DNA from 3 places in the Streptomyces sp. NPDC006385 genome. Region 3 is predicted to be linked to each of the others. Evidence: riboswitches for the same ligand, from Rfam matches in the RefSeq annotation. Region 3 holds a riboswitch; each other region holds the start of a gene.

Region 1 (2,260 bases), on a different contig from region 3:
GCCCTCCGAGAGGGACGTCGACGGCCACTGCGCGCGCGGGACGACGGTTTCGTTGAGGGCGGCGGCCACTCCGGAGGGCGCCGCGGTGAGGGACTTCACGAGCGCGTCGAGAGCTGTGCCGGGCTCGATCCGCCGACGCTCGCCGTTGACCGAGATGGTGACCGGGTGGCTCATGCGGGCTGCTCCGTGAGTGCGGCGGGACTGAAGCGCCTGGGCGTGAACGGCCGGGCCTCTTCCGGGAGTTCACCGGTGGCCAGGACCTGCGCCATGGCGTCGCCGGTGACCGGCGTGAGCAGCACGCCGTTGCGGTAGTGCCCGGTGGCCAGCAGCAGCCCCGCCAGCTCGGTCGGGCCGAGCAGCGGCGCGTTGTCGGGGGAGCCGGGGCGCAGACCCGCCCGCGTCTCGGTGAGCGGCAGCTCCGTGATGCCCGGCACCAGCTCGTGCGCGTCGCGCAGCAGCTCGTACACCCCGCCCGCGGTCACCGTCGTGTCCCAGCCGAGCTCCTCACTCGTCGCCCCGACGACCAGCTCCCCGCTCTCGCGCGGCACCAGATACACGTGGCTGCCGCGCACCACGGCCCGTACGGTCCGGCTCAGGAACGGCGCGTACCGCTTCGGCACCGTCAGCCGCAGCACCTGGCCCTTCACCGGGCGGACCGGCGGCAGTACGTCGGCGGGGACCCCGGGCAGCCGCCCGCTGCGGCTGCCGGCGGCGAGGACCACCTGGCCCGCGCGCAGCTCGGTGCCGTCCGCCGTGGTGACACCGGCGGCCCGGTCCCGTACGACGTCGAAGCGCTCGGCCCAGGCCCGGTGGAAGACCACACCGGCCCGCTCGCACGCGGCCACCAGTGCCCCGGCCAGCCGCCGCGGATCGATCTGGTGGTCCCCGTCCACGCGCAGCCCGCCGCGCACGCCCGGCGCGAGCATCGGCTCCAGACGCCGGCACTCGCGCCCCGACAGCCACTCGGAGTCCAGCCCCGACCGGCGCTGAAGGGCGTGCAGTTCCCGCAGGTGGGCCCGGTCGTCGGAATCCAGCGCGACGGCGAGCGTGCCGCAGCGGCGGTAGCCGAGGTCATGGCCGGTGAGGTCGGTGAGCTCGGCCACGAAGTCGGGGTAGCGGCGGGCCGAGGCCAGATTCAGGCCCAGCAGCGTCTGCTCGCCGTAGTGCAGCTCCGTGACGGCGGCCAGCATCCCGGCCGCCACCTGGGCGGCGCCGCCGCCCGGCTCGGGGTCCACGACAGCCGTGGAGAACCCGCTCTGCGCGGCCCGCCACGCCGTGACCAGGCCGATGATGCCGCCCCCGATGACGAGGACGTCTGACGTTCGCGTACGCGACATGGGCGTCCAGCCCCTCCCTTCGCCGGCATGACCCGGATCAGGTTCGTACGGTCGGAGGCCGCCAGCCTCCCTCTCAGCCCGGTGCGTCCGGGCTCCCGCGAGTGCTCTACGTTGGCCACCCTAGCCCGCCGCCGTGTGTCTCAGTAAGGGAGCCTGTGCCCGTGGCCCGTTCGCTCGACGGTCTCGTCCTCGCCCCTGTGGCCGATCAAGCCCCAGGTCAGGTGGGTACCCGCACCCGGTTCACGTACCACGAGAAGGAGGGTGAGGTCTGGGCGGAGTACGCGGGCGGCGACGTCGTACGCGGACACCTCGTGGGCACCAGGGAAGGCGACCGGCTGGACTTCCGCTACGTGCAGCTCAAGCGGGACGGCACGACGTCGTCGGGGCACTGTGTGTCGACGGTCAGCGAGCTGCCCGACGGACGGGTGCGCCTGGAGGAGACCTGGGAGTGGGAGTCGCAGGCGGGCGCGGGGACGAGTGTTGTGGAGCAGGTCACTGAGCATGCCCCCTGACTGACGAATTGTCAGTTGTCTATGGTGATCAGGTGAGCGAGCAGACGCAGCGACAGGGCACGTCACAGGCGCGGCGCGTGGTCGTCGCCGGCGCGGGCATGGCCGGTGTGCAGACCGCGGTCGCCCTGCGGGAGCGGGGCTTCACCGGGACCGTCACACTGATCGGCGCCGAGCCCCACCAGCCGTACGACCGGCCGCCCCTGTCCAAGGCCGTGCTGCTCGGCAAGGCCGAGGGGTCCGCCTTCGACGTCGACTTCGACGCCCTCGACATCGAACTCCGGCTGGGGTGCGAGGTGCTGGGCCTGCGCACCGCCGACCACGAGCTGGACACCGAGGCCGGGCCCGTCCCGTACGACGTCCTCGTACTCGCCACCGGCGCCGAACCGATCCGGCTGCCGGGCGCGGAGGGCG
Region 2 (2,260 bases), on a different contig from region 3:
CCGCGATGACCTTGCGCAGATGCAGGGAGACGGGTGCCGCCGGCCCGTGGGCGTGACTGTGCGAGTGACCATGACCGCCGCTGCCCCCGCCGCTCCCGGCACCATCGTCGTCACCGCCGCCGCGCGAGCCTCCGGAACCAGGCCCGTGACCATGACCACCAGCGAAGTCGTCGCCATGACCTTCACCGAAGCCGTCCCCATGACCGTGGCGGGAATCGTGCCCGTGACCACTTCCGGAGTCGAGACCTTGACCGTGACCACTACCGGAGCCGAAACCTTGACCGTGACCATCTCCGGAATCGCGACCGGGACCACGACCACTTCCGGAACCGAGACCGTGGTCACGACCACTTCCGGAATCGCGACCGTGACCATGACCACTTCCGGAGCCGTGACCAGCCCCGCCCCCGCCCCCGGACCCCTGCCCCGGTACGCCGCGGTAGCCGGGACCGTAACCCTGCACGCCACCCGAACCGGGTCCGCGTTCGTGCCCGCCGCCGACCCCGCTCCCGCGCTCCTGCATCCCACCGGAGCCCTGGCCGTGTTCGTGCCAGCCGTCGGATCCAGCCGCGTCACCGTCGGGACCGCCTCCGGCACCACGGCCGAAGCCACTGTCGTAGGCACCGTCGTATCTGCCGCGGGGAATCGCCGAACCCCGGCCGTCGGTACGGCCGTTGCCCCGCGCGGGGCCGTTTCCGGAGCCGGAGCCGCGGTGCGGCTCGGGCGGTGGGTACGGAGGTTCATGCGTCGTGGTCACCGACCGATCATCGCAAGAACGACGGGGGCCCTCTGTTCACCGCGCCCGAATTGACGCTAGCGTGGAGCCACCTTTGTACACGCGGGAGCTCGGAGCACCGGGCTGAGAGGGCGCTGACCTCCGTCCCAGCGATGTTTCACATGAAACATCACCCATCGCGAGTGATGTTTCACACGAAACGTCGGCAGACGGAAGCCGCTGCGTCGACCGCCGAACCTGTTACCGGGTAATGCCGGCGTAGGGAGTAGGTCTCATGACCATCAAGGACGCGCGCACGCCTGCCTCCGTTCAGGACGAGAAGTCCCAGGAGGCCGGGAAGTCCATCGGCTGGCACAAGGCGTACGTCGAGGGCTCACGCCCCGATCTGCGGGTGCCGGTCCGCCAGGTGCACCTCACCAACGGGCAGTCGGTCACGCTGTACGACACGTCGGGCCCGTACACCGATCCACTCGCCGAGACAGATGTCCGCCGCGGACTGCCCGCGCTGCGGGAGAACTGGATCATCGCCCGCGGCGACACCGAGGAGTACGCGGGCCGCCCCGTCCGTCCCGAGGACGACGGGATCAAGCACACCTCGCCACGTGGCGGCCTGCGCAACCTCGACGCGGTCTTTCCCGGACGGCCGCGCCAGCCGCGTCGCAGCCGGGACGGCAAGGCCGTCACACAGCTCGCCTACGCGCGCCGTGGCGAGATCACCCCGGAGATGGAGTTCGTGGCCATCCGCGAGAACGTTTCTCCCGAGGTGGTGCGTGAGGAGATCGCGTCAGGCCGGGCGGTGCTGCCCGCCAACGTGAACCACCCGGAGATCGAGCCGATGATCATCGGCAAGCGGTTCCTGGTGAAGGTCAACGCCAACATCGGCAACTCGGCGGTCACCTCCTCCATCGAGGAGGAGGTCGAGAAGATGACCTGGGCGACGCGCTGGGGCGCCGACACGGTCATGGACCTGTCCACCGGCCGCAACATCCACACCACCCGCGAATGGGTGCTGCGCAACTCCCCCGTACCGATCGGCACGGTGCCGCTGTACCAGGCACTGGAGAAGGTCGACGGCAGGGCCGAGGATCTGACCTGGGACATCTACAAGGACACGGTCATCGAGCAGGCCGAGCAGGGTGTGGACTACATGACGGTCCACGCGGGCGTGCGCCTGCCGTACGTGCCGCTCACCGCCAACCGCAAGACCGGCATCGTCTCGCGCGGCGGCTCGATCATGGCCGCGTGGTGCCTGGCGCACCACAAGGAGAGCTTCCTGTACGAGAACTTCGAGGAGCTCTGCGAGATCCTCGCGGCGTACGACGTCACATACTCGCTGGGTGACGGCCTCAGGCCCGGCTCGATCGCGGACGCCAACGACGAGGCGCAGTTCGCGGAGTTGAAGACGCTCGGAGAACTCAACCGGATTGCCAAGCGTTTCAACGTACAGACCATGATCGAGGGCCCGGGACATGTCCCGATGCACAAGATCAAGGAGAACATCGACCTTCAGCAGGAGATCTGCGA
Region 3 (2,260 bases):
ACCCAGTCGTCACGGTTGTCGGCGATCTTCGCCGGGTCCATGGTCTCGGGATCCTCGGCCTGCGGTCCGTACTTCACGAACTCCTCCGGCACCTGGGCGCCCTCCCGCACCGGGTAGACGAACATGTTGAGCGGCATGTCGTCCTGGAAGGTCTTGGTGAGCATGAAGTCGAGCAGCGCCTTGCCGCCCTCGGTGTTCTCGGCGTTGCTCAGCAGTCCCGCGTACTCGACCTGGCGGAAGCAGGTGCCGGTCGCCACGCCCGTGGGCGCGGTGCTCGGCTTCGGGTCGGCGTAGATCACCTCGGCGGGCGGCGAGGAGGCGTACGACACGACGAGCGGCCGGTCGGCCTTCGCCTTCTTGCCGCCGGCGGAGCCGGAGAACTCCTCGTTGTACGCCTGCTCCCAGCCGTCGACGACCTTGACGCCGTTGGCCTTGAGCTTCTTCCAGTAGTCCTGCCAGCCGTCGTCGCCGTACTTCGCGGCCGTGCCCAGCAGGAAGCCGAGGCCGGGCGAGGAGGTGGAGGCGTTCTCGGTGACGAGGAGGTTCTTGTACGCGGGCTTGATCAGATCGTCGTACGACGTCGGCGGGGCCAGCTTGTGCTTGCTGAAGTACGCCTTGTCGTAGTTGACGCAGATGTCGCCGGTGTCGATGGGCGTGACCCGGTGCTCGTCCTGGTCGGCGAGGTACTCGGGCTTGATGGTGTCGGCGCCCTTCGGCTCGTACGACTGGAACAGGTCGTTGTCGAGCGCCCGGGAGAGCAGGGTGTTGTCGACGCCGAAGAAGACGTCGCCCTGCGGGTTGTCCTTGGTCAGGATCGCCTTGTTGACGGCCTGACCGGCGTCGCCGTCCTCCAGGACCTTGACCTTGTAGCCGGACTGCTTCTCGAAGGCGGCGAGGACGCTCTTGGAGACGGCCCACGAGTTGTGGCTGACGAGCGTGACGGTCTTGGACCCGCCGCCGCTGCCGTTGCCGCCGTCGCCGTCGGACGACCCGCACGCGGCCAGCGCGGGCAGCGCGACGAGTCCGAAACCGGCGGCGAGGACCGTGGCCTTCTTGGTGATGCTCACTAATTCCTCCTGGAGTGACCAGGAAGAGACGCGGCCCTGCCCGGGGCCTCTGGGGCTCCGGGCAGGGCGCAACAGCTCGAGTGATGACCGATCTCCCTACCCAGAATGACCTGGGCCAGGTTCGGAGGGTCTGCGGCCGGTACCGCACTCTCAGCGCTGTGGCGCTCCCCTGTCGGAATATGCAGATGTTCTTACGGCGGTCAGACTACCGCTCGGTCGCGGCGAGCTGCCCGCATGCCCCGTCGATCTCCTGACCCCGGGTGTCCCGGATCGTCACCGGTACACCATGCGCGGCGATGGCCTCGACGAACGCCTTCTCGTCCTCGGGCCGGGAAGCGGTCCACTTGGAGCCCGGAGTCGGATTCAGCGGAATCAGGTTCACATGCACCGGCTTGCCCTTGAGCAGCCGGCCGAGCCGGTCACCGCGCCATGCCTGGTCGTTGATGTCGCGGATGAGGGCGTACTCGATGGACAGCCGACGCCCCGATCTGGCGACGTACTCGAATCCGGCGTCGAGCACCTCACGCACCTTCCACCGCGTGTTCACGGGGACGAGGGTGTCGCGCAGCTCGTCGTCGGGGGCGTGCAGCGAGATCGCGAGACGGCACTTGAAGCCCTCGTCGGCGAACCGGTGGATGGCCGGGACGAGGCCGACGGTCGAGACGGTGATCCCGCGCTGGGACAGCCCCAGCCCGTCCGGCTCGGGGTCGGTGAGCCGGCGGATGGCGCCCACGACCCGGTTGTAGTTGGCGAGGGGCTCACCCATGCCCATGAAGACGATGTTGGACAGCCGAGCGGGCCCGCCGGGCACCTCACCGTCCCGCAGCGCCCGCATCCCGTCCACGATCTGGTGGACGATCTCGGCGGTCGACAGATTCCGGTCCAGCCCCGCCTGCCCGGTCGCGCAGAACGGGCAGTTCATCCCGCATCCCGCCTGCGAGCTGATGCACATGGTCACCCGGTCCGGGTACCGCATCAGCACCGACTCGACGAGCGTCCCGTCGAACAGCCGCCACAGCGTCTTGCGGGTGTCGCCCTGGTCGGTCGACAGATGCCGTACGACGGTCATGAGCTCGGGAAAGAGCTCCTCCCGCAGCTTGGCGCGCGCACCGGCGGGGATGTCGGTCCACTGCTCCGGGTCGTGCGCGTACCGCGCGAAGTAGTGCTGCGAGAGCTGTTTGGCGCGAAACGGC

Evidence for each region. Region 3 has a riboswitch for thiamine pyrophosphate ahead of ABZ078_RS02745 (thiamine ABC transporter substrate-binding protein). Riboswitches for the same ligand answer to the same signal wherever they lie in the genome.
Region 1: another riboswitch for thiamine pyrophosphate. It lies ahead of thiO (glycine oxidase ThiO); the one in region 3 lies ahead of ABZ078_RS02745 (thiamine ABC transporter substrate-binding protein).
Region 2: another riboswitch for thiamine pyrophosphate. It lies ahead of thiC (phosphomethylpyrimidine synthase ThiC); the one in region 3 lies ahead of ABZ078_RS02745 (thiamine ABC transporter substrate-binding protein).

What each region holds. Positions count from the first base shown of each region.
Region 1 covers NZ_JBEXQG010000045.1:20,992-23,251, reverse strand. Annotated here, with positions in the region: gene thiS (sulfur carrier protein ThiS) at 1-174, opposite strand, end outside; gene thiO (glycine oxidase ThiO) at 171-1,337, opposite strand; TPP riboswitch at 1,335-1,446, opposite strand; gene ABZ078_RS28735 (hypothetical protein) at 1,499-1,849, shown strand; gene ABZ078_RS28730 (FAD-dependent oxidoreductase) at 1,882-2,260, shown strand, end outside.
Region 2 covers NZ_JBEXQG010000066.1:13,593-15,852, forward strand. Annotated here, with positions in the region: partial or broken gene ABZ078_RS34815 (YibE/F family protein) at 1-178, opposite strand, end outside; TPP riboswitch at 829-1,018, shown strand; gene thiC (phosphomethylpyrimidine synthase ThiC) at 1,011-2,260, shown strand, end outside.
Region 3 covers NZ_JBEXQG010000003.1:20,280-22,539, forward strand. Annotated here, with positions in the region: gene ABZ078_RS02745 (thiamine ABC transporter substrate-binding protein) at 1-1,067, opposite strand, end outside; TPP riboswitch at 1,143-1,248, opposite strand; gene rlmN (23S rRNA (adenine(2503)-C(2))-methyltransferase RlmN) at 1,273-2,260, opposite strand, start outside.